Regions from separate parts of the Mesorhizobium sp. B2-4-13 genome, predicted to be linked through region 1. Evidence: riboswitches for the same ligand, from Rfam matches in the RefSeq annotation. Region 1 holds a riboswitch; each other region holds the start of a gene.
What was found. Region 1 has a riboswitch for cobalamin ahead of FJ936_RS01085 (aromatic ring-hydroxylating dioxygenase subunit alpha). Riboswitches for the same ligand answer to the same signal wherever they lie in the genome.
Positions count from the first base shown of each region.

Region 2: it holds a riboswitch for cobalamin, as region 1 does, so the genes downstream of both, FJ936_RS12250 (DUF1636 family protein) here and FJ936_RS01085 (aromatic ring-hydroxylating dioxygenase subunit alpha) in region 1, are expected to answer to the same signal.
Region 3: it holds a riboswitch for cobalamin, as region 1 does, so the genes downstream of both, FJ936_RS12450 (CbtB domain-containing protein) here and FJ936_RS01085 (aromatic ring-hydroxylating dioxygenase subunit alpha) in region 1, are expected to answer to the same signal.
Region 4: it holds a riboswitch for cobalamin, as region 1 does, so the genes downstream of both, bluB (5,6-dimethylbenzimidazole synthase) here and FJ936_RS01085 (aromatic ring-hydroxylating dioxygenase subunit alpha) in region 1, are expected to answer to the same signal.

Region 1 covers NZ_VFVB01000001.1:204,792-212,206, forward strand. Annotated here, with positions in the region: gene FJ936_RS01065 (glycosyltransferase family A protein) at 1-525, opposite strand, end outside; gene FJ936_RS01070 (serine kinase) at 522-1,571, opposite strand; gene FJ936_RS01075 (PqqD family peptide modification chaperone) at 1,604-2,035, opposite strand; gene FJ936_RS01080 (hybrid-cluster NAD(P)-dependent oxidoreductase) at 2,177-3,277, opposite strand; gene FJ936_RS01085 (aromatic ring-hydroxylating dioxygenase subunit alpha) at 3,355-4,602, opposite strand; cobalamin riboswitch at 4,715-4,917, opposite strand; gene FJ936_RS01090 (DUF680 domain-containing protein) at 5,411-5,611, shown strand; gene FJ936_RS01095 (DUF680 domain-containing protein) at 5,681-5,887, shown strand; gene FJ936_RS01100 (DUF680 domain-containing protein) at 5,957-6,163, shown strand; gene FJ936_RS01105 (DUF680 domain-containing protein) at 6,234-6,482, shown strand; gene ugpC (sn-glycerol-3-phosphate ABC transporter ATP-binding protein UgpC) at 6,557-7,415, opposite strand, start outside.
Region 2 covers NZ_VFVB01000004.1:64,432-71,846, forward strand. Annotated here, with positions in the region: gene FJ936_RS12240 (cobaltochelatase subunit CobN) at 1-942, opposite strand, end outside; gene cobW (cobalamin biosynthesis protein CobW) at 962-1,999, opposite strand; gene FJ936_RS12250 (DUF1636 family protein) at 1,996-2,430, opposite strand; cobalamin riboswitch at 2,468-2,675, opposite strand; gene FJ936_RS12255 (winged helix-turn-helix domain-containing protein) at 2,705-3,904, opposite strand; gene FJ936_RS12260 (NADH-quinone oxidoreductase subunit A) at 4,240-4,605, shown strand; gene FJ936_RS12265 (NADH-quinone oxidoreductase subunit B) at 4,596-5,177, shown strand; gene FJ936_RS12270 (NADH-quinone oxidoreductase subunit C) at 5,182-5,784, shown strand; gene FJ936_RS12275 (four helix bundle protein) at 5,819-6,196, shown strand; gene FJ936_RS12280 (NADH-quinone oxidoreductase subunit D) at 6,263-7,415, shown strand, end outside.
Region 3 covers NZ_VFVB01000004.1:104,810-112,224, reverse strand. Annotated here, with positions in the region: gene FJ936_RS12480 (tyrosine phosphatase family protein) at 1-100, opposite strand, end outside; gene cobD (threonine-phosphate decarboxylase CobD) at 97-1,143, opposite strand; gene cbiB (adenosylcobinamide-phosphate synthase CbiB) at 1,142-2,116, shown strand; gene cobO (cob(I)yrinic acid a,c-diamide adenosyltransferase) at 2,113-2,727, opposite strand; gene cobU (bifunctional adenosylcobinamide kinase/adenosylcobinamide-phosphate guanylyltransferase) at 2,729-3,244, opposite strand; gene FJ936_RS12455 (CbtA family protein) at 3,237-4,040, opposite strand; gene FJ936_RS12450 (CbtB domain-containing protein) at 4,056-4,235, opposite strand; cobalamin riboswitch at 4,271-4,470, opposite strand; gene FJ936_RS12445 (aromatic ring-hydroxylating dioxygenase subunit alpha) at 4,614-5,789, shown strand; gene FJ936_RS12440 (MFS transporter) at 5,793-6,992, opposite strand; gene FJ936_RS12435 (DUF1624 domain-containing protein) at 7,229-7,415, shown strand, end outside.
Region 4 covers NZ_VFVB01000003.1:754,016-761,430, reverse strand. Annotated here, with positions in the region: gene dxs (1-deoxy-D-xylulose-5-phosphate synthase) at 1-223, opposite strand, end outside; gene FJ936_RS11670 (pirin family protein) at 299-1,219, opposite strand; gene FJ936_RS11665 (DUF2277 domain-containing protein) at 1,259-1,525, opposite strand; gene FJ936_RS11660 (exodeoxyribonuclease VII small subunit) at 1,618-1,869, opposite strand; gene FJ936_RS11655 (histone deacetylase family protein) at 1,873-2,799, opposite strand; cobalamin riboswitch at 2,978-3,161, shown strand; partial or broken gene bluB (5,6-dimethylbenzimidazole synthase) at 3,164-3,838, shown strand; gene FJ936_RS11645 (hypothetical protein) at 3,955-4,938, opposite strand; gene FJ936_RS11640 (TetR/AcrR family transcriptional regulator) at 5,028-5,636, opposite strand; gene FJ936_RS11635 (MFS transporter) at 5,757-6,977, shown strand; gene ribB (3,4-dihydroxy-2-butanone-4-phosphate synthase) at 6,997-7,415, opposite strand, start outside.

The DNA.
Region 1 (7,415 bases):
GTCTGTGTCTTCGGCCTGGCCGAAGGCCTCGTCGAAGCCGCCGATCCGTTCGATGAGCTTACGCGAGAAAATGCCCGACGACAGATGAATTCCCCGCACGGTCATGAAATGGCTGCCGGGGCAGGGTTCCAGCAGATCGTCGTCGATGTGTTCGACCATCATCATCAGGGAATAGGTAAGCTCCAGAGCGGGGTCGGCGTCAAAGCATGCGATATCGGCCTTGAATCGTCCCGCAGGCGAGACATCATCCGAATCGAGGAACGACACGAGCTCCGTTTCCGGCGTGAGCAGTCTGAGACCAGCGTTGCGAGCCCGGGTCACGCCCATGTTCTCTTGCCGGAAAAGACGAATGCAGGGGTTCTCGGCCATCATCGAACGCACGGCCTCCGGCGACCCGTCGGTCGAGCCGTCGTCGATCACGATGATGTCGAGATCGGCGGCATCTTGCTGCCGCACGAGCGAGCGCAGCGCCGAGACGACATAGCGCTCGCGATTGTACACAGGCATGATCACGCTGAGCTTCACCGGGCGCCTCGTGTCAGGAAATCCTCGATCGTGCGGGCGATCTCTGCCGGGTCGATGCCGAGGGACAAACGGAAGCACGGCAGGTGGCGCGTCAATTCGCTGAAGAAGCGAAAGCCGCTTTCGCGCTCGCCCGGCATCTGGGCGATGCCGGACGGCGCCAAGGCAATCATGGCATCCCTGCGCGACACCGGCATAATCGAACTTGCTCCGCCTCCGCTGATATGTGGCACCACCAGCGCGACGATGTCCAGCATGGCGGGCACCGGCCGAGGCGCGATATCATGAATATGGAACGTGTGCTTGCCTTGCCAGTTCAGCGGGCCTTGCGCCGTTAGCCGCTGCCGCAGGCCCAGCCGGGCGAAACCTTCCGTGTCCTGCTTCAACGTCGAAAAAAGGGGGCGCGCGGTCACGCCGTCGGTGAGATCGATCAGCACATAGTCGTCGCCGACACTGTCGAGCCCGTTAAGCAGGCCGGCGGCGACAGTCCCCGATTTCCCGGCCCCGCCCGAGCCGGCAAGCAGAATACCGTTGCCGTCGATGCCAAGCGTGCCGGCATGCGTCAGCCGCATGCCGCGCGCGGCATATTCCCAGTGCAGGAAGGCGCGCAGCGGTGCTCCCGGCTCCCAGGGCGGAAAGGCATCGGCCGAGGCCATCAGCTGCACGCCGACGCGGCGGTGCGGATCGTAGACCTGCCAGAAATCCAGGTCGTGGAAATGGTGCCCGCGCAAACCGGCTTCGGCGAGCCGTTTGGCAAAACCGTGCTCGGTGAAATGGGCATCGCCCCAGTGCGCCGGCTCCGGGATGCCGTCAATGCCGGGATGCGCGATGAAGATGCGACCCGTGGACGGTGCCGGCTGGTCATGCCCGGGCTCGACAAAAGCATGGCCCAATGCATCGGCAAGCACGCCGTGACCGAGATGCACGGTCAGTTCAAGCCAGGGCAGGCGAACCTTTCGCATGGTCGGATAGCACGCGGCCGCGCCTTCAGCGGCGGCGATGAGATACCTGGCGTAATCCGGCAAGGTTTCGAGCGTGACGCGCGGCATCAATCGCCTTCCATCACGCTGCGGCCGCCCCGTCAGGAAGCCTGCTTGACCGCCGGCCAGCCGAGAGGTTCCTCGACCTCGTGGATGGGATCAACGACGATCAGGTCGGCGAGGTCGTCGTGAATGCTCACATTGAGCGGCTCGTTCGTGGCGGCAAGCTCGGCAGGCAAATCGCCCGGCAAAGGCTGCGCCGCCGCGTCCAAGCGCACCAGCAAACCCAATTCGAGCAATTGCGATATGAAGCGTTCGAGTTCGGCCTGGCCTATTGTCGAGCCGCCGGCGCTCAGCCCGACCAGAGCCTGGGCGTCCGCGCCGGATGAAAGCGCCTGCCATACCTTGCTGCCGGAATCGGAAAAGCCGAAATATTTGCCATTGGCAAGATTGAGCACCACGGCCTCGCCATCGAAAGATTCGAAAACGATATCCCGGCTCGCTACCGCATAGGCGTGGGAGTCATGCGTCATTGTTGCCCCGTCCTGCATTTCCTGCCCGCCAGCAGGACCGCTTCCACCAACAACGCCTGTAAACTTTCAGGTCTTCCTTGGCAAGGTAACCTTTGCCGGCAACGCGGGACCATTTCCGGGTTCAGTCGAAAGCCGGGCGGATCAAGCCTCGATTTCAAGCGGCGACAATGGCTTGGAACAACAGGCCAGGATGAAGCCATCATCGATCTCATGATCGAGGATGCCGCCATTGTGGCTCATCTCGACGCTGCCGGAGACTTTCTTCACTTTGCAAGTTCCGCACAGGCCGAATTCGCAGGCGGCCGGTATTCGCACGCCCGAGGCGCGCGCCGTCTGCAGCACCGTCTGGCCGGCGACACAGTCGGCGTCGACGTCCGAAAGCGCGAAGCGGATCGGCGTCGCGGCTTCGACGCAAATCGCCGCGCCGTCTTCAGCCGGCGAGGCAAACGGCGCCGGGATTTCCTCCACCGCCGGCGCGGCAAAGCTCTCCTGATGGTACTTTGCCATGTCGAACCCGGCTGCCTCCAGCATGCCGCGCACGGCGCGCATGAAGGGGTCGGGGCCGCAGCAGAAGATTTCGCGTTCGCGGAAATCGGGCGTCAGGAGCGGCAGCCGGATGGCGTCGATGCGGCCCATATGGCCGTACCAGCCCTCGCGGCTCGACCGCTCCTCAATCATGAAGCCGAGCGACAGCCCCGGCATATGGCCGCCGAGCAGTTCGAGTTCCTTGCGAAAGATGATCTCTTCCGGGCGCCGCGCGCAATTGACGAAGCCGACATCGGTCCATGGCGCGCAGTCGTTCAGCCAGCGCAGCATCGACATCATCGGCGTCACGCCCGACCCGGCCGAGATGAACAGGTATTTCGCCGCCGGGTGGCTGTGCAGCGAAAAGTCGCCGCCCGGTCCATAGGCCTTGACGTGCGAGCCGGGCGTCAGGTGATCGAACATCCAGCGTGTGCCGACGCTGCCCGCCTGCGCCTTCACCGTCACCGCGATCGAGAATGGCCGTGACGGCGATGATGACAGCGTGTAGGTGCGCATCAGCGGGCCGTCCGGTGTCGGCAATTCCAGCGTCACGAACTGGCCCGGCTTGTAGCGGAACCAGGTCTGGTTGTCGGAGCGGAAGGTGAAGGTCTTAACGTCGGGCGCCTCGTCGCTGACGCCGGTCACCTCCAGCACCTGCAGCCTGTCGTTCCACGGCGCCATCTGGTCGAGATGGCGATAGAGGCCAAGATCAGTCATGGCGTTCATCCCTGCATACCTTTCATTTTGGGCATGTCGTGATCCCAAAGCCGCTGCACAGTTTTGGCCGACATGCGCTAGGCGACACTGCGCAGAGCGGGCCGGCCGTCTTCGGAAAGCCGTGGGCCGATAAAGCGCGCGTACCAGTCGACGAACTGGATGACGCCGCCCTCGTGCAGCTCCGAATAGGGACCGGGCTCGTAGGCCGGCGACAGGATGCCGAAGGCGTTTTCCTCGACGATGCGGCGGTCCTGGTCGTTGGTCTCGGTCCAGACATGGGTGAGTTCGGCGAGATCGTAGTCGACGCCTTCCACGGCATCCTTGTGGACCAGCCATTTGGTCGTAACCGCTGTTTCCGTGGCGCTGACCGGCAGCACGCGGAACGTCACCGCATGATCCACGAGGATATGGTTCCAGGTTGTCGGGTAGTGATAGTGCATCAGCGTGCCGATCCGGTCGGCCGAGACGCTGTCGGACAGGTTCTTCTTCACCGCCCGCTTGCCGGTCATCGTGTAGCTCTGGGCATCGCGCAGCAGCGGCGCGCGGGTGGCGCGGTATTGTCCGGCCGGGTCGATGCGAAACTTGCTGGGCAGGCCAACAGCTTCGCACTTCGCCCAGTGGGCCAGCATCTCCGGATCGCTGTCGGCGCCTTGCACGCCGGTCACGGTCGGCGCTTCCGGGAAGGTCTTGCACAGCTCAGGATGGTTGCCCGCGCAATGGTAGCATTCGCGGTTGTTTTCCCAGACCAGCTTCCAGTTGCCCTTCTCGATGATCGTGCTCTCGAAGGCGATCTTGGCCTCGCTCAGCCGGTGCGGCTGGAGATAGGGCTCGATCATCGCCCGCATCGGCGCGAAGTCGGCGGGCTCCTTGGCCAGGCAGATGAAGACATAGCCGGCGACGCTTTCGCAGGCGACCGGCTTGAGCCCGAACTGGCTCTTGTCGAACCCATCGGCCATCTGGCGGGCGAACAGCAGCCGGCCGTCGAGTTCGTAGGTCCACTGGTGATAGGGACACACCAGTTTGGCGGCCATGCCCTTGTCGGTGTTGCAGACGCGGCTGCCGCGATGGCGGCAGGAATTGTGGAAAGCGTTGATCTTGCCCTGCTGATCGCGCACCAGCACGACCGGATAGTCGCCGATCTGCACGGTGATGAAGCTGCCCGGCTTGGGCAACTCGCAATCATGGCCGATGAACAGCCAGTCGCGATACCAGATCAGTTCCATGTCAAGCTTGAAGTAGTCCGGGTCGGTATAGAAGGGCTGTTCCAGCGAAAGGCCCTGTCTGCGGCCGTTCAAAAGCCTCAGCATGTCGTTGCGCGCGTCCATGTCCTGTCCTCATTTTCAAGGACTGAACTGGTGGTGATGGAGGAAGGACTGGGCGCAAGCCGGCGAAAGCCGGACAACACCATCCGCCCCTTGACCGCCCACCGCGATCAGTCGAGTTCTAGCGATCTCGGGCTGGTTTCCGGGCTCTGGAGTTGTCCTGGCGGACCATCGCGACACCTTCCCAAGCTTTCGCCCAGTGGTCTCCCGTTGCGACTTGAACTCCACCACCGTTGCGGGGGCAGCGCCGGAATCTGACCGGCTTCCCAATTCTCCGCTCCGTCGTCACGCAGCGGCACCTGAGATCGCTCGATCTAATCACGACAGGGTTTGCGACATCGGCACGAAAGCGACATCGCATCCATGCGGCGCGACACATACGCGGGATCGTCCCGGCGCGGTTGCAGCGGGGGAATCGCCTTTTCTCGCCAGGCGCGCGGGCACCGTTTTCGACCCTCAGCCGGGCCGGAAAAGGGTTAATGGTTTCGAAAAGTGACTATTAGCAGAGTCTAAAATCGAACCGAACGGTTCGTTTCTGTTGACGGTGCGTGCAGGACGGTGTGAACGCCCAGCCTTCCGACACAGTTGGTGATCGGGTCGTGATCTTAGACAACTATTTGATATCAAATGGAAAAATGAGACATGTAGAAGGCGTTGGTACAATTTCAAGTGGTGGAGTCATGGTCCACGCTGAACAACTTCGTGATTGGAAACGGCAAGGGGGCTCTCCCACATCGGGGCTGTCCGAACGACGCGATTTTAATCCCAAGACACGCCGCTAGACGGACGGGAAAAATACTGGAGTACAAAAATGAAAAAGATCATTCTCACTGCCGCCGCCCTTCTGGCTATTTCCGGCAGCGCCTTCGCTAGCAGCGACCATTATGGTTCGAACGCCGCGACCCCCACGGCTACTGTCGACAGCTCCTACACCGCTTCGACCAAGAAGTCGGAGCCGGCTGCCCAGACGCCTGTGACGGGCGCCGACCACAACCTCTTCGGCAACAATTAATAGCCATCCCCGGCACGCGGCGGGTGACCCTGCCGCGCTGGTGGACCCTACAAATTCAGGAGTATTAAAATGAACAAGATCCTCATTGCTGCCGCTGCCGTTCTGGCTCTCTCCGGCAGCGCTTTCGCCGGCAGCGACAACTATGGTTCCAACGGCGCCAACCAGGCTGCTGCCGCTTCGACCGACAATTCGAACACCGCGTCGATCGGCAAGTCGGCTCCGGCCACCTCGGCGCCTGTCCAGCAGGGCAGCGACCGCAACCTCTTCGGCCATTAACGGCCATCCCACGGCCGGTGGGCTCTGGCCCGCCGGCAGCCGGACTTCCAAAATTCAGGAGTACCTAACATGAACAAGATCCTTATTGCTGCCGCCGCCGTTCTGGCCCTTTCTGGCAGCGCTTTCGCCGGCAGCGACAACTATGGCTCCAACGGCGCCAATCAGGCTGCTGCCGCTTCGACCGACAATTCGAATACCGCGTCGATCGGCAAGTCGGCTCCGGCCACCTCGGCGCCTGTCCAGCAGGGCAGCGACCGCAACCTCTTCGGCCACTAATGGCCATCCCACGGCCGGTAGGCTTTTGTCCGCCGGTCTGCGGGACTTCCAAAATTCAGGAGTACCTAAAATGAACAAGATCCTCATTGCCGCCGCCGCCGTTCTGGCCGTCTCCGGCAGCGCCTTCGCCGGCAGCGACAATTATGGCTCCAACGGCGTCAACCAGCCCACCGCTTCGTCGACTGTCAATGTCGATACGTCGCATACAGGTGCGATCCGCAACAGCGATTCGCCTGTCTACAAGCTGCTCAACTCGTCCGGCGACGTGCAGAAGCCGGCCCATCAGGGTGCCGATCGCAATCTCTTCGGCAACAACTAACCAGCCTGTGCAGACAACAAGAGCGGCGGGCCAGGCCCGCCGCTTTTGTTCTTTGCATTACCGGACGGCCGTCTTCAGGCCGCCTTTGCTTCCGCTTCGTGGAGGGCAAAGGAGCGACCATCCGCATCGAAGATATGGAGATCGCCGGCATTGGCGGTCAGCCGCAGCGTCGAGCCGCGCTTGACCTCGACATTGCCCGGCAGCTTGGTCACCAGCGGCAGGTCGGCCCGGCCGATATCGACATAGACCAGCTGGACCTCGCCAAGCTGTTCGAGATAATCGACGGTCCCCTCGAACAGATAATCCGCACCGCTGGCGATCGCGAGATCTTCCGGCCGTACGCCGAAGCTGACCGCCGCTCCCTTTGCCGAAGCAGGTGTCGCGATCGGCACCGTCGCCTTGCGGCCGCCGACATGGCTGACGATGGTCGGATTGCCCGTCTTGTCGACCGTCGCCGGCAGGATGTTCATGGCCGGCGAGCCGATGAACTGGGCGACGAAGAGGTTGCCGGGGTTCTTGTAGAGTTCCATGGGCGTGCCGACCTGCTCGATGTGCCCGTCCTTCAGCACGACGATGCGGTCGGCCAGCGTCATCGCCTCGACCTGGTCGTGCGTGACGTAGATCATGGTCGTGTTGGGCATCGATTCCTTGAGCTTGGCGATCTCGATGCGCGTCGCAACGCGCAATGCGGCGTCAAGGTTCGACAGCGGTTCGTCGAACAGGAACACCTTCGGATTGCGCACGATGGCGCGGCCGATGGCGACGCGCTGCCGCTGGCCGCCCGACATCGCCTTGGGCAGACGGTCGAGATATTTGGTCAGCTGCAGGATCTCGGCGGCTTGCCGAACCCTTTTGTCGATCTCGGCCTTGCTTTCCCCACCGATCTTCATCGAGAAGGCCATGTTGTCGTAGACGGTCATGTGCGGGTAGAGG
Region 2 (7,415 bases), on a different contig from region 1:
GACATGCATGGCAAGGTCGGCGGGCGCCAGGCCGCGCTGGTTGTTTTCCCAGATGTCACGGCGCGTGGTGGCGACGATGACCTGGAAGACGGGCGCGCCGGCGCGGTCGAACAGGGTTTCGACGCCGGGCTCGGCGCCGGAAGCGAACGCGGTCGCGGTGACGATCGCGGCGGGTTTCAGCGATGCGATGGCATTTTCGACGAACGCCAGCGACACCGGATCCTTCAGACTGGAAACGAAGATCGGCACTGGCGCCAATCCCCTGGAGCGCAAAGCCTCGGCCAGCGCATCGATCGGGGCGACATCGGCGGCAAGCAGCATCGATCGGTAGAAGAGAATCGGGATAATGGGAGTGCCGCTATTGGAACCGGCCGGCTCCTCCGCGACCCCCAATCCAGCCTGATAGTAACCGGCCTTCGGCACCCTGACCGGGTTGGCGACGGGCGCATCCTGTCCAGCCAAGCCTGCCAGCCTGTGCACCAGCGCGCCCATATTGGCCGGGCCGCCCTCGTGGAAATAGCCGAGCAGGCCGTCCAGTTCGGCGCGCCGCAGCGTCGAGGCTTCGACCAGCCTAAGATCCTCGTCGTGGCTTTCGCCGGGAAGCAGCGCCAGTTTGATGCCGCGTTCGCGGGCAATCACCGCCAGTTGGTCGCAGCCATAGCGCCACCAGTCGTAGCCGCCGAGGATGCGCACCAGGATGATTTTGGCGTGGCGGGCGACGCTGTCTATCCAGAGGTCGACGGACATGGGATGGCGCAGGTCGCGCAGTGCGGCCAAGCGCATAGAGGGCAGGCGACCGGCATCGGCCTTCCACGCCGCAGCCAGTCCGGCGAGATCGCTGTCGGTGAAGGACAGGGCCACGATATCCGCTGGCGTCTGCCTGAGATCGACAGGCTCGGCGAGGTCGTCGAGCGAGGCGGAGGTCGTGGTGAGGATGTGCATCGTGGCCCGGGCCTGAAAATCAGCCGGCGAGGATACGTTCGATCGCCGGGCGGTTCAGCCCCTTGAGGCCAATAACGACGAGCCGCGAGCGGCGGTCGTCCCCAGCGGTCCAGGCGCGGTCATAGTAATGATTGACGCGCGGGCCGACGGCTTGCAGCAGGAGCCGCATAGGTTTGCCGCCGACCTCGACGAAGCCTTTCACGCGCAGCACGTTTTCCTGTTCGGCGGCCGCGGCGACGCGCTTTGCCAGCTCGTCGGGATTGGCGATCGAGGGAATGTCGACGATGAACGTGTCGAAGTCGTCATGCTCGTGATCGAATGCGCCGTCATGGTGGGACTTGCGGTTCTCGATGTCGTCCTCGACGGCGAGACCGAGCCCGAGCAGCACCGAGGGATCGACCTTGCCATGAGACGTCGGCACGATCTTCACGGCGCGGGCGGAGTGTTCGTTGACGATGGCCTTGGCGCGAGCCGAGCCGGCGGCGTCCATTAGGTCGCTCTTCGACAGGATGATTAGGTCGGCGCAGGCGATCTGGTCCTCGAACACTTCCTCGACCGGATCGTCATGGTCGAGGCTCTGGTCCTGCGCGCGCTGCGCCTGCAGGGCGTCCATGTCATTGGCGACGCGGCCTTCCGCCAGTGCGGGACCGTCGACCACGGCGATGACGCCATCGACCGTTACGCGGCTCTTCACCGTCGGCCACTGGAAAGCCTGGACCAGCGGTTTGGGCAGAGCGAGGCCCGAGGTTTCGATCAGGATATGGTCGACCTTCGGCGTCAGCGACAGGATCTTGTCGAGCGCCGGCACAAAATCGTCGGCCACGGTGCAGCAGATGCAGCCATTGGCCAGTTCGACGATGTTTTCCTCTGGGCAGGTGTCGATGCCGCATCCCTTGAGGATCTCGCCGTCGATGCCGATGTCGCCGAACTCGTTGACGATGATGGCGATCCGCTTGCCGCCGGCGTTTTCCAGGAGATGGCGGACCAGCGTCGTCTTGCCGGCGCCGAGGAAGCCGGTGACGACGGTGCAGGGAACGCGGGACAGAGATGTTGTCATGATCGATCTTTCAGCATGTCGAGGGGAGGGATGCGGGCAACGAGGCCGCGCTTGAGGCTATCGGGTCTGCCTCGCCAGGGAATGAGGCCGTCGTTCGAGGTGGCGAAGAGTTTCGCGCCGGTGACGAGATCGGCGCCGCTGGTCGTGGTCAGATCGCCGAACACATAGCTCCAGCAGCCGTCGCGCAGGACCGCGGCGCTCAGGCGGCGCTTGCAATTGCCGAGGCATTCGACCGTGCGGATGCGAATCTTCTCGCCCGAGGCGGCTTGGCGCGTATCTTCGGCCAAAAGTTCGCCGGCCCGGGGATGGGCGTCGGAGCCGGTCTCGTCGCGACAGGAAGCGCAGACAATGACCGTGATGCCGGCCAGGGGATGATCCCCGCCGGACGAAATGTCGGTTGTTTCAGCCGAAAAACTGCTGTCGCGATCCACATCAGGCTCCTTGCCCGGAAAACCCGCCAGGCGATCGGATTCTTGCATTCCAGACGGCAGGTCTCCTGGCTCGCGGGTCATCGCCTTGGGTAGCCGCCTTCCCGGGACAATCCCAGTGGCTTTCGGCCTTGGCTCTTCGCTCACAGTTGCGGGGACAGCCGCGGATTTGGGATCTTCAATCCCGCACCGCATTCCCTCTTGGCTCCTCCCTTTGCCGAGAGGAGACCGTCTGGATGGGATTTAGGCTCTTGCGGGCAGTGGTGTCAACGCGAGCTTACGACACCGCGATGTCGGACAGCGCCGGGCCGAGATCGCCGGCAGGCGTTATTTCCATCCGCTCGAGGCCAAGCCAGCCCTGCATCTGCTTCAATTCCTCGAAGAGTTGAGCCGCAGTCTCCGCCGGTGCATTGGCCTGCGCATAGGCCGCATGGACACGCAGGACACTGGCCGGCCGGTCAGCCTTGAGGTCGACGCGCGCCACGATCCTGTCGCCGAGCAGGAAAGGCAGGACATAGTAGCCGTATTGGCGCTTGTCGGCCGGCGTGTAGATTTCGATGCGGTAATGGAAGTCGAACAGCCGCTCCGAGCGCGAACGCTCGAAGACGACCGGATCGAACGGCGCCAGCAGAGCGCGGGCCTCGATCTTGCGCGGGATACGGGCGTCCTTGTGAAGGTAAGCCGGCTTGTCCCAGCCCTCGACACGGACCGGCAGCAAGTCGCCGAGTTCGACCAGTTCCTCCAGCCGGCCTTTCATGTCGGCCGGCGAGAGCCGAAAATAATCGCGCAGGTCGCCTGATGTCGCCACGCCATGGGCACGGGCGGAAATGCGCAGCAATTCGCGGTGCGCGTCCTCAGGCGTCGGTACCGGCAGATCGAGGATCGCCTGCGGCAGCACGCGCTCCGGCAGGTCGTAAAAGCGCTCGAAGCCGCGCCGGTGCGCGGTGGTGATGCGCCCGGCCCAGAACAGCCATTCGAAGGCGTGCTTGGCATGGCTCCAACCCCACCAGCCACCGGAGCCTTTCTGGCCTTCGAGCGCCGAAGCGGCGATCGGCCCGCGCGCGACGACCTCGCGGTAGATCTCTTCTATATAGGCGGCGTGCTCGCGGCCCCATTTGGCCAGCCCCAGATACATTTCATCGCCTTGCTCGGCGCGCTGCATGCGCCAGCGCATCAGTGGGTAGGTCTCGACCGGCAGGAACGAGGCTTCATGCGCCCAATATTCGAAGACGGTGCGCTTGCGCGTTACGGCGGCGTTGTCGAGCAAAGCGAGGGGATAGGGGCCGAGACGCGAATAGAGCGGCATGTAATGAGCGCGCACCACCGCACTGACGGAATCGATCTGCAACAGGCCGGTGCGGGACAGAACGCGGGCGAAATGGCGGCGGTCCGGCGTGCCGGCGGGGCGGGGATCGAGAAATCCCTGGGCGGCGAGGGCGATGCGCCGGGCGGCGGCAAGCGAGATCTTTTCCTTCATGCGTATGCGTCCCTGATGGACCTGTCTGGCGTCATTGCCCGGCGTGATTCCCGTCCATGCTAGCAGGGTTTTGGCGGCAACCCTGTCAGGAGACAAAAGTGGAGTTAAAAGCGAAGGAAATCAAACAGGAGCGGATGGGACCAGTTTCTCCCGGAATGCCGTCCAGCTCGGTGTTTTGAACAAGGTTTGACTTGCTTCGCTGGAAGTGCTGCGCTAACCCTCGCCGCGTTGCAGCATAGGCCCCTTAAAACGGTTCAGCGGTTAATCTGTCACGCTTCCGCATTAAGGTTCGGTGCTGTAGTCAAAGTGGATTGGCGCCAACGGAAAGCCGCTGCATGAACGCACTTCTCAGTTCGTACCTGCCCATCGTCCTGTTTATCGGCGTGGCACTGGTCGTCGGCCTGGCGCTGCTGGCGGCTCCGTTCCTGGTGGCGTATCGCAACCCCGATCCCGAAAAGCTTTCCGCCTACGAGTGCGGTTTCAACTCGTTCGACGATGCCCGCATGAAATTCGACATCCGCTTCTACCTGGTGTCGATCCTGTTCATTATATTCGACCTGGAAGTTGCCTTCCTCTTCCCCTGGGCAGTGTCCTTCTCGAAGATCGGCATGCTCGGTTTCTGGTCAATGATGGTGTTTTTGGCAGTGCTGACCATCGGCTTTGCCTATGAATGGAAAAAAGGAGCGCTGGAATGGGATTGAACGACAGTTCAGGCACCCTCGTCGCGCCGAAGCCCAAAGGTATTATCGACCCCAACACCGGTAGGCCGGTAGGGGAGGACGATCCCTTCTTCCTCGAAATCAACAATGAGCTTGCCGACAAGGGCTTTCTGGTCACCTCGACCGAGGCGCTGATCACCTGGGCGCGCAGCGGCTCGCTGATGTTCATGACCTTCGGTCTGGCTTGCTGCGCGGTCGAGATGATCCACACCTCGATGCCGCGCTACGATTCGGAGCGGTTCGGTGTCGCGCCGCGCGCGTCTCCGCGCCAGTCCGACATCATGATCGTCGCCGGCACGCTGACCAACAAGATGGCACCGGCGCTGCGCAAGGTCTACGACCAGATGCCGGAGCCGCGCTACGTCATCTCGATGGGCTCCTGCGCCAATGGCGGCGGCTACTATCATTATTCCTATTCGGTGGTGCGTGGCTGCGACCGGGTCGTGCCGGTCGACATCTATGTGCCCGGCTGCCCGCCGAGCGCCGAAGCCCTGCTCTATGGCATTCTTCTGCTGCAGAAGAAGATCCGCCGCACCGGCACGATCGAACGGTAAATCCATGGCCGCCTCCTTAAGCGAACTGTCGACCTATCTCGGCGAGAAGCTGCCTGGCCGCTTCGGCGATGCGGTATTCGCCTATGGCGAGCTCACCGTTCACGTCGAGCCTCAAAACCTGATCGAGGTGATGACCTTCCTGCGCGACGATGCGCGCTGCCAGTTCATCTCGATCATCGATGTCTGCGGTGCCGACTACCCGTCGCGGGCCAAGCGCTTCGACGTCGTCTATCACCTGCTTTCGCCGAAGCAGAATGTGCGCATTCGCATCAAGGTGCAGACCGACGAGGAGACGATGGTGCCTTCGATCACCGGCGTCTATCCTGGCGCCGACTGGTTCGAGCGCGAAACCTACGATCTCTATGGCGTGCTGTTTTCGGGCCACCCGGACCTGCGCCGCCTGCTGACGGACTACGGTTTCGAAGGCCATCCGCTGCGCAAGGATTTCCCGCTGACCGGTTTCGTCGAAGTGCGTTACGACGACGAAGCCAAGCGCGTCATCTACGAGCCGGTGGAACTGAAGCAGGAATTCAGGAACTTTGACTTTTTGAGCCCCTGGGAGGGAACCGACTATGTCCTGCCCGGCGACGAAAAAGCGAAACAGTGAGTAGGGAGGTAGTGAGTAGTCAGTAGGAGAAAAGTTGGAGCGACGGATCGAATCTTATCGCGACTTGAAGGTGTGGCAATCAGCGATGACGCTCGCTGAAGACTGTTACCGCCACACTAAGGACTTCCCGAAAGAAGAGATCTACGGCATGACCTCTCAGATGCGCCGATCGGCGGTTTCGATCGCGGCGAATGTCGCGGAGGGATACGGTCGCGAAAACAGAGGTTCGTTCGTTCAATTTTTGCGCATGGCGCAAGGTTCGTTGAAGGAACTGGAAACGCACATACTACTGGCATGCCGGGTCGGCTTGCTGCGAAAAGACAATGAGATTGAACTGCTGCTGCGATGCGAAGAGATTGGAAAAATGATGAGATCTCTTATCCGAACGGTGCAGGCCAAGCAGGCGGAATGAAGCAGGCATTGAGATTGATGATCACTACTCACTACTCACTACTGACTCTTCGCCAGAGGCGCCAGAATGGCTGAAACCTCCGTCCGCAACTTTAACATCAACTTCGGACCTCAACACCCTGCCGCGCACGGCGTTTTGCGCCTCGTGCTGGAGTTGGACGGCGAAGTCGTCGACCGCGTCGATCCGCATATCGGGCTCTTGCATCGCGGTACGGAGAAGCTGATCGAGGCAAAAACCTATCTGCAGGCGCTGCCTTATCTCGACCGGCTCGATTATTGCGCGCCGATGAACCAGGAGCACGCCTTCGCGCTGGCCGCCGAGCGCCTGCTCGGCATCGAGGTGCCGAGGCGCGGCCAGCTGATCCGCGTGCTCTATTGCGAAATCGGCCGTATCATGTCGCACATCCTCAATGTGACGACGCAAGCCATGGACGTCGGCGCGCTGACGCCGCCGCTGTGGGGCTTCGTCGAGCGCGAAAAGCTGATGGTGTTCTATGAGCGCGCCTCCGGCTCGCGCATGCATGCGGCCTATTTCCGGCCCGGCGGCGTCCACCAGGACCTGCCGCGCCAGCTGGTCGAGGACATCGGCAAGTGGATCGACCCGTTCCTGAAATCGCTCGACGATCTCGACAGGCTGCTCACCGGCAACCGCATCTTCAAGCAGCGCAATGTCGACATCGGCATCGTCTCGCTGGCCGACGCCTGGGCCTGGGGCTTTTCGGGCGTCATGGTCCGTGGTTCGGGCTCGCCGTGGGACCTGCGCAAGTCGCAGCCCTATGAATGCTATTCGGAAATGGATTTCGACATCCCTGTCGGCAAGAACGGCGACTGTTTCGACCGCTACCTCGTGCGCATGGAAGAAATGCGCCAGTCGGCACGGATCATGCGCCAGTGCATCGATCTCCTGCTCGGCAAGGAAAGCACCGGGCCGGTGTCGAACCTCGACGGCAAGGTGGTGCCGCCCAAGCGCCAGGCGATGAAGCGTTCGATGGAAGCGCTCATCCATCACTTCAAGCTCTACACCGAGGGCTACCGCGTCCCGGCCGGCGAGGTCTATGCGGCGGTCGAGGCGCCAAAGGGCGAGTTCGGCGTCTACCTAGTCTCCGACGGCACCAACAAGCCTTATCGCTGCAAGCTGCGCGCACCTGGTTTCGCGCATCTGCAAGCCATGGATTTCCTCTGCCGCGGCCACATGCTGGCCGACGTCACCGCCGTCCTCG
Region 3 (7,415 bases), on a different contig from region 1:
GGACTACGTCCGTTCCGACGGCGAGCAGCGACAGCATGCGGTCGGCGCCGGTCCTGGCCACCACTTCCTCGATTTTCGCCAATGAGCAGACATGGATCATTGTTTGAAACCTTTCGAACGATCCTCGCGCCGCGACGCCCAAACGGCAAGGGCGGATTCGAGCCTGCGCCATTCCTCCTCGCTCCCCGGCAGTCCGGCGCGCAAGGCATGCGGCCGTTCGGAGAAATGCCGCAGCAGGATACCGCTCTGGCCAAGCCCGGAAAACAGGCCGCCGGCATCGGGCAGGCTGAGATAGCGGAACAGCGTGGTGCCGCCCGCGACGGGAACACCGAAACGGCTAAACAGCGCATCGAGCCGCACCGTCGCTTCCGCCAGCGAGGCCCGCATCGCATCCTGCCAATCGAGATCGGCGAGCGCGCGGATGCCATATTCCAGGGCCGGTCCTGCGACAGCCCACGGCCCGAACTGCATGTCCAGCCGTTCAGCCGTCGGCGCGTCGGCAAGCGCGAACCCGAGCCGCAGGCCGGCCAAACCAAAGAACTTGCCGAAGGAACGCAGCACGACGATGCCGCCCTGGCCGACATCGCCGGCGAGGCTGTGCTCGCGTGGACCGACATCCATGAACGCCTCGTCGACGACCAGCAGCCCGCCCTTGGCGCGAAGTCCAGCGGCCAGCACCAGCAACCGGTCGCGCTCGACGACGCGCCCATCGGGATTGTTCGGATTGACTATGATGGCGAGGTCGGCTTCCGCCAGCGCCGCGAAATCGCTGACCTCGACCACGTCGTGCCCGGCAATCGCCGCCGCCCGGGCGTGTTCGGCATAGGTCGGCCCCAGCACCATTGCCTTGCCGGGCCTCACCAGCGAGGCGACGCGCGGCAACAGGATCTGTGTGCCAGGGGCCGCCACAACGCTTGCTGGGGAAGGCGCGCCATAGGTGTTGGCCGCAATCTCTATCAGTTCGCGCCCACGCGCGGCCTCTGGCAATCGCCACAGCGAGGTGGCGGGCAGGTCGAAAAGCGGGTAGGAGTGCGGATTGATACCGGTCGAGAGGTCGACGAAAGGCAGCACGGCATTGGGGAAAAGCGCCCTTGCCCGGCCAAGACTTCCACCATGGTCCACCGCTCCTTCAAGAAGCTTCATGTCAGTCCTGATCGCTTTCCTGTCATTAATTGCCGAATTCGCCCTTGGTTATCCCGACTGGCTGTTTCGCGCCATCGGCCATCCGGTGACATGGTTCGGCAGGCTGATATCCTTTCTCGACTTGCGGCTCAACCGCGCCACTGATCCCGACGCGTTGCGTCGCCAACGTGGTGTCCAGGCGCTTCTGGTCATTGTGCTGGTGCCGGCGATAGCAGGCCTTGGCGTGCAGCTTGTTCTGCTCTGGTTCGTCCCCCTGGGATGGATCATTGCCGTCTTTCTGGCGACATCGCTTCTGTCGCAGAAAAGCCTTTACGAGCATGTCGAAGCCGTCGCCGACGCGCTCGACAGCGGAGGCCTCGACATGGGCCGGGCCGCCGTTTCGCGGATCGTCGGCCGTGATCCCGAGATGCTCGACCGCGCCGGCGTCTGCCGCGCCGCGATCGAGAGCCTGGCGGAAAATTTTTCCGACGGCATCGTCGCCCCCGCCTTCTGGACCGGGGTCGGAGGGCTCGCCGGCGGCGCGGCCTACAAGGCGGCCAACACCGCCGATTCGATGGTCGGCCACCGGACTCCGCGCCATGAGGCCTTCGGCTGGGCGGCGGCGCGCTTCGACGACTGGATCAACCTGCCTGCATCGCGGCTGACGGCGCTGCTGATCGTGCTCGCTTCCCTCCTGGTCGAGGACGCCGACCCCCGCGACGCCTGGAAGGCGGTACGGCGCGACGCGAAAAAACACCGCTCGCCCAATGCCGGCTGGCCGGAAGCGGCCATGGCCGGCGCGCTCGGGCTCGCGCTCGCCGGACCACGCAGCTATGGCGGTGTCATGGTCGACGACATCTTCATGGGCGAAGGCGGCCGCCGCGATGTCGACAGCGGCGATATCAGGCGGGCGCTCAAGCTTTACCGGGTCGCGGACTACCTGCTGATCGGCTTGTTCGGCCTGGTCGCGCTGATCGCCGTTCTGGTTTTCTAGAACTCGATGCCTTGCTGCGCTTTCACGCCCGCCGAGAAATGGTGCTTTGTCACCCCCATCTCGGTGACCAGGTCCGCCGCCTCGATCAGTGCCGGCTTGGCGTTGCGGCCGGTGACGACGACATGCAGGCCTTCGCGGCGAGCCTTGAGCGCCGCAACCACCTTGTCGAGAGCGAGATAGTCGTAGCGCAAGGCAATGTTGAGCTCGTCGAGCACGACAAGGCTGATCGAAGGATCGCCGATCAATTCCAGAGCCTTGGCCCAGGCGGCCTCGGCGGCAGCGATGTCGCGCTTCAGGTCCTGCGTCTCCCAGGTGAAACCCTCGCCCATTGCGTGCCAGACGACACGGTCGCCAAAGACGGCAAAGGCGTCCTTCTCGCCGGTGTGCCACTTGCCCTTGATGAACTGGACGACGCCGACGCGCTTGCCGTAGCCGAGCATGCGCAGCGCGAGACCGAAGGCGGCCGTGGTCTTGCCCTTGCCGGGACCGGTGTTGACGATCAGCAACCCCTTCTCGATCGTCTTGCCCGCAACCTCGGCGTCCTGCACCGCCTTGCGCTTGGCCATCTTGGCGCGATGGCGTTCTTCATCCTTGTCGTCGATATCGGTCATTTCACTTCACCTTGAGCGGTAGCCCCGCCACCATGAGCAGCACCGTGTCGGCAATCGCGGCGACCCGCTGGTTGAGCCGGCCGGCATCGTCACGAAACCGACGCGCCAGTGCGTTGTCGGGCACGATGCCTTGCCCGACCTCGTTCGTTACCACGAACCACGGTCCGCGCGGCCGCGACAGCACGTCCGCCAGCCGCCGGCACGCGGCCTCGACGTCGTGATCGGCCAGCATGTGATTGGTCAGCCACAGCGTCACGCAGTCGGCAAGCACCGGCTGCCCGTCTGGCAACGCCTCCAGCGCTTCGGCGAGGTCGAGTGGCGCATCGATGGTCGACCAGCCCTCACCGCGCCGCGAGCGGTGCAGCGCGATCCGCTCGCGCATCTCGTCGTCATGGGCTTGCGCCGTGGCGATATAGGCCCATGGCGAGGGCAATGCCGTCATCAGGGTTTCGGCGTGCGCGCTCTTGCCGGAGCGCGCACCACCGATGATGAAGGTCAGCCTGCCGCGATCAGGCAAAGCTGTCGCGCAGGCTGGTCGCCATGCCGGTGAAGCGCCTGCGCACCACGCCCACGATCGCGCCGAGCACCAGCCAGAACACCAGATTGGTCACCGTCACCGCCACCACGAACTGATGGTGTAGGCCTTCCGGGATCGGTGTTTCGAAACTGTCGGGCTGCGGCGCGCCGACGACATGTGGCGCGACGATCAGCAAGACGGCGAGGATGGTCAATGGCAACGATCTGCGAAACACGATCAGGCCCAGGCCGGTCGCGGTCGCGGCCGCCGTCGCCGTCCACCAGATCTGGCGCGGCAGAAGATCGGCCGCCGGCATTGCCGGCAGTTCCGGCTGCAGTCCGAGACCCGGTGCCAGTGTGAACACGGCAAAGCCGGCCAGGCCCCAGAACACACCCTGGCGCCAGTTGCCGACGCCGCCGAAGAACTCGGAAACCGCGACCAGGACCAGCGCGAAGCCGATCCCGGTGACGATGTTGGCAACCACGCTAAAGGCGAAACGCTCGAAACCGTCGGCTGGCGCCCAGCCTTCGTCTTCCTCCGCCGGTGTCACGGCATCGGTGCCCGCGGGCGCGGCAGAGCTCATGGCATTCCCAGCGGGCGCCACCGTGCTCATGGCATCATCGGTCGCCGCTGGTGCGGCCGCGTGATCATGGTGGTGGCCGCCGCCGGCCTTTTCGTAGACTTCCGCCTTGAGGATCAGCGGCACGGTGGCATAGGCCTGCATGCAGGCGAGAACGACACCGGCCACGAGCCCCGCGATCGCCGCGACGAACACGACGTTGCGAAACAGATTCATGATGTCGGATCCTCGTTAGTGGCAGGGAAACGCCATCGAGTGGCGATAGTCGTGGGCAGCATTGTGGACCGCATCGATATGCGAGAAGCCGACAAAGCCGACGACGAAGATGCCGAGCAGCGCCGCAAGCGCGAGCTGCATGAAGCGCGACTGCGAGGAGACGGAGGCGCCGAGGGAGACGGAAGCGGTAGTCATGTCTTGTCCTTTCGCCCTCCACCCGAGGGCATCGAAGTCAGTTTCCTGTCGCCGGCAGGTCTCCTGGCTCGCGGATAAGCGCCCTTCCCCACCTTCCCGAAGAAAAATCTTCAGTGGCATATGGAGAGGACTACCGCACACAGTTGCGGGGGCAGCCACGGCATTGGGCAGGAATTCCTGCCCGCACCGCATTCCCTCTTGGCTCCAAAAAGGAACCGACGACATCGGGGACTATAGGGAAATTCGCCGCGCCCGGCAAACCAAATTCCGACAGCCGCCAGCGCAGGAGCGCCGTATCGGCGAAGCTGCCCTCATCCCGTCCCGATTGACAAACTTCATGGCCGGGTGTCGGCTGGCACCCCTCACGGGAAACCAGCCATGCAGCCCAATGCCAGCGAGTGCGTGCCCTATAACGGCCTGACTCGAACCGAGCCGACGCTGCCCTCGTCGGCCTATTGGGACCAGGACAACTATCAGCGCGATCTCGACGCCATCTGGTACAGGAACTGGCTGCTCGTCTGCCGCGAGGCCGACCTTGCCCAGCCTTTGGCGTTCCGCACCTTCCGCGTCGGTACGCAGGAAATCCTCCTGCTCCGCGACGACACCGGCGAGTTGCATGCCTTCCACAACACCTGCCGGCATCGCGGCTCGCAGCTTTGCCAGGAAAGCCAGGGCCGGCTGAAGGCGCGGCTGATCACCTGCCCGTATCACGCCTGGTCCTATTCGCTGCGTGGCGATCTGGTGCGCGTGCTGTCGAAATCGCTGCCTGACGGCTTCGACAAGGCCGATCACCCGCTTTATCGCGTCGCGCTCTCGGTGTGGCGGGGCTTCGTCTTCGTCAATCTTGCGGAAGATGCCGCCAGCTCGGCGCAATCCTCCTTCGACCCGGCCTCCGGCGACTTCGGCAACTGGCCGCTGGAAACGCTGGTATCAGGGCACGTGCTGCGCAAGGTGATGAACTGCAACTGGAAGATTTTTTGGGAAAACTTCAACGAGTGCCTGCACTGCCCGGGCGTCCACAAGGACCTGTCGCGGCTGGTGCCGATCTATGGCCGCGGCCTGATGAGCCGGCATGACGATCCCGAATGGCTCCGCCACGCCGACAATGACGCGCCGGAATTTTCCGGCGGCCTGCGCACCGGGGCTGAGACATGGTCGCGTGATGGGCAGGCGCACGGGCCGGTCTTCCCGGGCTTGACGCCGGCGGAACGAACCGCCGGTCAGACTTACGCCACCAACCTGCCGTCGATGTTCATTGTCGGCCATGTCGACTATGTCAGGACCGTGCGGCTTACGCCGCTCGGTCCCGAACAGACCGAATTGACCGCGGAATGGCTGTTCGCGCCCGAGGCGCTCGCTGAGACCAACGTCGACAACATCGTTGCCTTCGGCACACAGGTGCTGGAGGAGGACGCGGCAATCTGCGAGGTCAACCAGAAGGGCCTGCGCTCGATGCGTCATACAGCTGGCGTGCTGATGCCCGAGGAGTACGACCTTCACCGCTTCCACGATTGGGTGCGCGAACGGCACGCTGCGCGCTCACCCGAGGCCTGAAGATCACAGCGACTTCGGCAGATATCGCCAGGTCATGAAGCCGCAGAACGCGGCAAGCAGTCCGAGCGTGACGAACACCGAGCCCAGGCCGAAGAAGGCCAGCACCACCGAATAGACCAGCGGCGGCGTCAGTTCGGAAAAATCGAGATAGGTGCGGTAGACCGCCGCCATCTGCGCGCGCTCATAGGAGCGCACCGAGCGCATGAAGGCGGTCGAACCCAGCGCGTCGAGCGCGATGGTGAAGAAGGCGCCGCACAGCAGGAAGGCACCGGTGAGCAACGGCACGGTTTCGCCCACGGCACCGGCCGCCAGCAGCGTCGCCGACATGGCGAAATAGGCAAATGTCATGGTCCTGCGGCCGCCGAAGCGATTCCCCGCCTTGCCCCAGAAGATCGCCATGAACAGCAGCGCGTTGCCGGCCGAGACCAGCAGGCCGCCGGCCAATTCGCCCTCGCCGGTGATGACCATGAACAGCGGTCCATAGACGAAGAAGGTCGTCCAGAAGCAGGAACGGCCGAAGGCTATCAGCCAGGCCAATCTCAGCCTCGGCTGCGCGACGAAGCGGCCGATGTTGGCGAGCGGATTGGCCGGTCGTGTCTTGCCCGGGCGGATCGACTGGTTGTCGCTCAGCCGATAGGTCCAGAACAGCGCCAGTAAAGCCATGGCGAACACCGCCACCGCGCCATGCGCGGCATAAATGCCGAAGCGCGTATAGAGAAAAATGCCGAGCGTCGGCCCGCAGGTCCAGGCAACCATCGACCACGCCATGCGCAGCGATTCGGCCTGCATGAAATCGGTCTTGCGGATGTGATCCATGATGTAGAGGTTGAGCGTGATCGACAGCGCGCTGGCGCCCATCACCCGGCACAGCATCCCGGCCAGTTGCCCGGCGAGCGTATGGGTGACGAAGAACAGCGAGCCGATAGCGAGCAGGCAGGCGCCCGCCGTGTAGACCCAGCGCCGCGCGAAGCGGCGGATCAGCATCGGCATGAACAAGGTCACCGACAGGCCGAGCAGGGACACGGCGGTGTAAAGTATCGAGACGATCTGCTCGTTGTGGAGAATCTCGTAGGCCTGGATCGGTATGACGCTCGACACCATGGCGCGGGCGAAGGATTCGACCGCGTAAAGCGAGGCGAAGGTGCGCGCATCCGCGGCCTTGAGGGCCGGAAGCCAGATCGGATGGCGAACATGGGTGGACATTGCTTCCCCAAAGCAGAATCGCGGCGTCGAATCTGCCGTGGACATTTCAGGCCCATTAAGAGGAAACCGACGCACATCCGGCAAAAAGCGAAGCCGGTCAAAGACTTTTCCGCGCTGGCCCAACCCGGCGGCTGGCGCGGACCCCGCCGCGCGGTCCAGGCCAAGGCGACCGGTCTTCTTCTATCCGGTGCAACCGTGATAGTCGTCGTGGAGGGGCTGAATCAGATCGCGAGACCATGAGCATCCACACGCCGACCGCACCCGTCCCGCAGCCATCGAAGCGCATCGTCGCCATCGATATCTTGCGCGGCATCGCGCTGATCGCGATGGCGAGCTACCACTTCACCTGGGACCTGGAATTCTTCGGCTACACCGATCCTGGCCTCACCGCCTTCGGCTGGTGGAAGTTCTACGCCCGCTGCA
Region 4 (7,415 bases), on a different contig from region 1:
TGAAGACATAATGCAGCGCCACCGTCAGTTCGACCACGCCAAGGCCGGCACCGAGATGGCCGCCGGTGCGCGACACCGCGTCGATCAGTTCGAGGCGAAGCTCTGATGCCAGTTGCGGCAAGTCGCTCTCGGCCAGCGTGCGCAGGTCGGCCGGGACGCGAACCCTATCGAGAAGCGGCGTATGCGGCGTTGCGTTCACGTTGGGCCCAGACTTTCTGTTCATCGGCGGGATAGGCCGCCGGCCGGCGAAAGTAAATGCGTGTCGCTGACGCGGACGGTCAGCGCATCACCGATCTTCTCAGCCTTCCGGCAGCGGTATGAATTCTTTCTCATCGCCAGGAACGATATCGAAGCGGCCAGTCTTCCATTCCTGCTTGGCCTGCTCGATGCGCTCCTTGGACGAGGAAACGAAATTCCACCAGATGTAGCGCTTCGAACCAAGCGAGGCGCCGCCGAACAGCATGAAATGCGCACCGGTCGATGACGATATGACGATCTCGTCGCCGGGCCGGAATACCAGCAGCCGTTCCGCTGGGAACGCATCACCCGAAATCGAGACCTCGCCCTCCAGCGTGTAGATGGCGCGCTCCTCGGCATCGGCTGGGATTTTTACGCTGGCGCCGGGCGCCAGCCGCAAATCTGCGTAGAGCGTTTCGGAATCGGCCCGCACCGGAGATCGCAAACCCTGGAAATCACCGATGACGACGCGGCCGCTGACGCCTTCGGCGTCGATTTCGGGAAGCCGCAGCGCCGCTGTGTTCTCGAACACCGGTGCCACCTCTTCCTTGCCGTCCGGCAGAGCCAACCAGGTCTGCAGGCCGGAGATCGACATCGGCGCGCCGCGCAATTCCTGCGGCGTGCGCTCGGAGTGGACGATGCCGCGACCGGCCGTCATCAGGTTCACGTCGCCGGGTTGAATGACCATTTCGGTGCCGAGCGAATCGCGGTGCCTGATCTTGCCGTCGAACAGATAGGTCACGGTCGACAGGCCGATATGCGGGTGGGGACGGACATCGAGCGCCTGGCCCGCGCGCATGATCGCGGGACCCATTCGATCGAAGAAGATGAACGGCCCGACCAGGCGCCGCTTGGCGGTCGGCAAGGCGCGACGCACCTCGAAACCGCCAATGTCCTTGGCGTTGGGGATAACCATCAGCTCGATCTGGTCGCTGGCGAAGGCATCGCCGGCCTCAGGGTCCTTGCCGGGGAAGAAGCTCATGAACTCTCCTCGTCAGCGGTCAGTGGGCGCTTGGGCATATCAGGCGAACCGGATCGCCGCTTTCGCTTTTAATTTGGCCGCCACCTCTTCGCGATTGCGAGGATGCTGGTGGGTTTCGAGGGAATCGAGCAATTCGCGTGCGGATGCCGCGATGGCTTCGACCGCATGATCGAACACATGCTGGTTCTTGGCAGAAGGCCGCGTCGTGCCGCTCAGCTTGCGGACAAACTGCAGTGCCGCGTCGCGGACTTCGTCGTTGGTTGCCGGCGGATCAAAATTGAACAGGGTCTTGATGTTTCTGCACATCGCTTCCGTATCTCCTCTTGTCCGTTTCAATCGGGACGAACTGTATCCTCAATGATGATCGTGTCCAAAAACCGGTAAGGCTGCTCCGGACCTCAGTCCGCGTCGAGCGGCTCGGTTCCAACCGGCTTGCCGTCGCGCGACAGCCTGATCTTCTCGACCTTGTCCTCGGCGGCCTTCAGCAGCCGGTCGCAATGAACCTTCAGCGCCTCCCCGCGCTCGTAAATCCGGATCGACTGGTCGAGCGGCACGTCGCCACGCTCCAGATCATCGACGATCTTCTCCAGTGCGTCGAGTGCCTGTTCAAAGCTCATCGCCTTGACGTCTTCGTTGATCTCACCGGTCATCATTCATCCTTTCATCAGTCGCCCGACATGGGCGGCGACCGAAAATGCCAATCCCTGCAGATCGTAGCCGCCCTCGAGCAGGCTGACGAGCCGGTTGCCGCCGTGGATTGCGGCGCGCTGCATCAGCTGGCCGGTCGCCCAGTCGAAATCGTCCTCGGTCAGATTGATTTTCGCCAGCGGGTCGCGATGGTGCGCGTCGAAGCCGGCCGAAACGATAATCAGATCCGGCGCGAAATTGTCGAGTGCCGGCAGCACGCGCGACAGGAACGCATCGCGAAACACCTCGCTGCCCGTCCGAGGCGCCAGCGGCGCATTGACGATGTTGCCGGCGCCGGTCTCACTCTTCGCGCCCGTGCCGGGATAAAGCGGCATCTGGTGCGTCGAGCAATAGAGCACCGAGGGATCGTCCCAGAAAATATCCTGCGTGCCGTTGCCGTGGTGCACGTCCCAGTCGACGACCGCGACACGCTCGGCGCCGTGCTTCTTCTGCGCATGGCGCGCTGCGATTGCCGCCGTGTTGAAGAAGCAGAAGCCCATGGCCGTGGTCTTTTCGGCATGGTGGCCGGGCGGACGGGCGGCGACGAAAACGTTGTCGGCGCGGCCCGCAAAGACGTCGTCGACGGCAGCATTGGCGGCACCGATCGCCGTAATCACCGCTTGCCAGCTTTTCGGGCTGGCGGTGGTGTCGGCGTCGATGCGGGCAATGCCTTCGTCGGGGATGGCGGCGCGGACACGCGCGACGAAATCGGCGGGATGCGCGTAGAGGATGGTCGCCTCGTCGCCGTGCGGTGCCTCGACGCGGTCAAGCGTGGCAAAAGCTTCGTCGTCGAGCACGCGCTCGATGGCGCGCAGGCGGTCGGGCCGCTCGGGGTGACCGGGCGGCGTGATGTGTTCGAGAAAGATCGGGTGCGTGTAGAGACGGGTGGCCATGCCCCCTATCTAGTGCCCCGGCGTCGTGATGGCCATGCGTTGCGGCTTGATCGCTGGGGAAAATCGAACCTGCGTCCATTCATGTCGCTGCGGGCATTGGCGGCGCCGGCCCTTCGGCGTAAGGTCGCAACCACTGCCTGGTGCCCGCCGGGCTGTTTGTTTTAGCGACATTCTGCGACGCCAAGTGATTCCACTTGGCTGCAAATGCCTTGGCGGGAGAATCGGGAACACGGTTGAACTCCGTGGCGTGCCCAACGCTGTGAGGGGGACCGCGCCGGTAAAATGCCACTGTCGATGACGGGAAGGCACCGGACGCGGGTTGATCCCGAGCCAGAAGACCGGCCTGGCAGGCATCGTCATCCGCATGGTCAGGCGGATGACATCGATTGCAATCGCAAGGGGACAAGCGATGCCGGAAGCTATGACCGCTCCAATGGGCGATGGATTTGACCAGATTGCGCGCGACGCTGTTTACCGCGCCATGTTTACGCGGCGCGACGTCCGCAGCCATTTTACATCGGAAGCGATCGACGACGAAGTGCTGGCGCGGCTGCTGCTTGCCGCCCATCACGCGCCATCGGTCGGCTTCATGCAACCCTGGAACTTCATCGTCATTCGCGATGCCGCGCGGCGGGCGGAAGTGCGCGACCTGTTCCTGGCCGCGCGAGAACGGGAACTGCCTGAAATCGAGGCAGAACGGCAGGCGCTCTACCGCAAGCTTAAGCTGGAAGGCATTTGCGAAAGCGCGCTCAACATCTGCATCACCTGCGACCGCGAGCGCTCGAAAGGCTCGCCGCTGGGGCGCTGGCACAATCCGGAGATGGATCTCTACAGCACGGTCTGCGCGGTGCAGAATTTTTGGCTGGCGGCACGCGCCGAGGGCGTCGGCGTCGGCTGGGTCAGCATCATCGAGGCGCAAGCGCTGAAAAGCTTGCTGGGTATTCCCGATCAAGTGACGCCGATCGCCTATCTCTGCGTCGGCCGCGTTTCCGAATTCGCACCGAAGCCGGATCTCGAAACACACGGCTGGGGCCGGCGGCTGCCGTTGCCCGAGCTTATCATGAGCGAGACTTTTCGCGGACAAGGCGAAGCGCCGCTCAAATCAGCAGTGGCGCGCCTCGGCACCGTCGCCGGTGCGCCGGCGAGGCCGGTTGATCAGCTCGTCGCGCCGGCAGTGCCCCACCGTGAGCCACCGAAAGAAGCCAGTGCCCTGTCCTTGAGTTCCCTGAACTTCGACGAGGCTTCGGCCAGCCTGGCGTCCCAGGCGGCATCGGGCACCTGACCCTCGATGGTCTTGAAATAGACCTGCATCAGGCAGGCAATGGCGAACGGCTCGATGAAGGCCGCCTTGAAAGCCCAGGCAAAGACGATTGCCAGCACGAAAGCCCAGCCGGCGAGCTGCCCGGGCATGACGTAAAGAATAGCGGCTGCCGGAGCCAGCATCAGCAGGAAAATCACGAACGACACGCCCCACATGATGACCCCTAGCCAGACGGCATTCTTGACCATGGTCTTGCCGTTCTGGGCGTAGAGCACAACGCCTTGGCGCGCGGTTTCGAACGGCGAGGACGAACTGTTGCGGATGTTGTAGCCGAGAATGATCTCGTCGACATAGGTCAGCGACAGGCGAATCACCGTGTTGAGGAACGAAACCAGGCCGCTCAGGCCAGGAATGGGCAGGAAGGCCGCGATGCCGCCGAGCAGGCCGGTGATGGCGCGTATGGCGCCCTTGACCAATTGGTCGACGACGAAAAGGATGTTGGCCTCGGCAAAACGCTCGGTCACGACCTCTTTCGCGTAGGCGATCTGGTTCTGGCCATTGGGAATATCATGGCCCTCGATCAGATGCACCATGACGGCGATATGGCCCGCCTTGACGACGTAGAGGATGTATTCGCGGATCCAGTGGACGGCGATCGAGACGATGCCGAAACCGACCACGCCGCCCCACATCGCAAAAGACAATGGTCCGTCGGGATCGGTGGAAATATGGCCGACGCCATAGCCGACGGAGGCGCCGGTGCCGGTGGCCACGATGTAGGCCAGGGTGATCCCAAAATAGATGATCATGCGAAAGACAATGAAAGGCCAGGTCCGCATCATGATGGACACCGACCTGCCGATATCGAAATCCCACATGCCCGAATCTCCCCTCAGAGATGGCTGCGGAGGATGCGCTCAAACCGGCTATTGTCAATTGCAGGCAGTGGCGGGACTGCCATGGTGGTTCATCTTGAAAGCGCTTCCGGCTTTTTCAGCAGGCCTTCGAGCAATTGCTTGAACGCGGCCACCACCATCTTCGATGTCGCTTCGGGATCTTGCGAATTGGCGATGCGCTGCGCGGCCTGGCTGCTCGCCCCATTGATCAGCCGCGCTGCCGACTCCGGGTCGACGCCGGGGACGACCACCCCTTCCCGCTGCAGCGCTGTCAGATGATCGGTCATTGAACCGACGCAGGCATTGGCATTCGACCACAGTGCCGGATCGCCCAGCACAGCCGGACCATCCCGGAACATGATGCGCTGGATTTCCGGCTCCAGCGCCATTTCGATATAGGTGGTGCATTCGTCGACGAAATGCTGCCAGCGGGTCGGCGCCCGCGACGCGACCTCATTCACCCGGGCCGCCATTTCCGCGTCGATTTCGGCGATAACCGCCTCAAGCAGTCCCTTCTTGTCGCCGAAGTGATGATAAAGGGCGCCGCGCGTCAGCCCGGCCGACGCGGTGAAATCATCCATCGACGCTTCGGCATAGCCGATGGTGCCGAAAGCCTGGCGCGCCGCGGCGATCAGCTTGGCGCGTGTCTCGGCGATCATCTCCTTGCGCGGTCGATGCATGCTTCTGGCCTTACTTACATACGCTCCGTATGCCAATTGACATACGCGACGTATGCTCTATTTAACACTTATACGTCTCGTATGTAATTGTCGAATCGCCCCTTGTCGAGGAACAGGATCATGCAAAACCCCTATTCGGAAATCTTTCGCGCTCCCGGAGCCACGGGCTTTGCCGCCGCCGGCTTCATGGCGCGCCTGCCGATCGCCATGGCGCCGATCGGCATCGTGGCGATGCTGTCGCAGACGCGTGGCGAATACTGGCTGGCGGGTGCGGTTTCGGCGACATTCGCCTTGGCCAATGCCTTCCTGGCGCCGCAGATATCGAGGTTGGTCGACCGCCTCGGCCAGACGCGGGTTGTCGTACCCACCACCATCATCTCCGTGCTCGCATTCGCGGCCCTGATCGCATCGGCCAATCAAGGCTGGCCGGTATGGACGCTGTTCGCGTCGGCACTGCTGGCCGCGGCGATGCCAAGCATGCCGGCCATGGTGCGGGCGCGCTGGACCGAGATTTTCCGGGGCCGGTCCGAGATGAACACCGCCTTCGCCTTCGAGTCGGCGGCGGACGAACTGGTCTATATCGCCGGCGCATCGCTGTCTGTGGGCCTCAGCGCCGCGCTGTTCCCGGAAGCGGGCGTGCTCGTCAGCACGCTGTTCCTCGCCTTGGGCTCGACAGCCTTCATTCTGCAGCGTTCGACCGAGCCGCAAGTGCGGCCGGTGGACCATGGCTCCAGCGGCTCGGCAATCCGCCTGGGGCCGGTCCAAATCATCACCTTCGCCATGATCTTCATCGGCGCGACCTTCGCGACGACGGAGGTGAGCACGGTGGCGATCACCAAGGAACTCGGCCAGCCGGGCACTGCCAGTCTCGTCATCGGCGTCTATGCGCTGGGCTCCTTCGTGCTCGGCATCATCATCGGCGCGCTCAACCTGAAAGCACCGCTGCAACGCCAGCTCGCCATCGCGGTTGCCTTGGTCGCGCTCGGCACACTGCTGCCGCTTACCGCCAGCACCGTGCCAGCGCTCGCGCTGACTGTCTTCATCAGTGGCGTGGCGATCTCGCCGACCTTCATCACCGCCTTCGGCCTGATCGAGCGGCATGTCCCGGAAGCGATGCTGACCGAAGGCATCACCTGGGTAACCACCGGGATCGGCATCGGCATGGCGCTGGGCTCCTTCGCCGCCGGCGCCGTGGTGGATGCATTCGGCGCCCAGAACGGATTCTGGGTCTCGGTGACGTCAGGCGCTATCGCGCTGATCACGGTGCTGCTCGGCCAGCGCAGCCTCGCCACCCACGAATGCGAGTTGGAAGGATGCGAGGCGGCAATCCCGGCCGAGTGACAGGCAGGGTTTGTCGAGATCAGAGGATCTCGGTCTTGGCGATGTGAATGCCAAAACCCTCGAGGCCGACATAGTGGCGTTCGCGCGAGGCAATCAGGTTAATGGATGAAATGCCGAGGTCCTTCAGGATCTGGGCGCCAAGGCCGATCTCGCGCCATTCGCTCTCGCGCCGGCGCGCCTCTTCATGGTCCTCGCGGTCGCCTGGCGCCGGCCGGTTGCGCTCCTGGTGGGCAACGCCGACCGAGCCTTCCCTGAGATAGACAATGACGCCGCGCTTGCGCTCGCCCATCGCCTTCATGATGCCGTCGAGCCGGTGGCTGGTTCCGAACACGTCGGTCACCACATCCTCCGAATGCAGCCGCACCGGCACCTCCTCGCCATCGCGGATGTCGCCGAAGACGATGGCGACGTGATGCATCGTGTCCCAGGGCAGCGTGT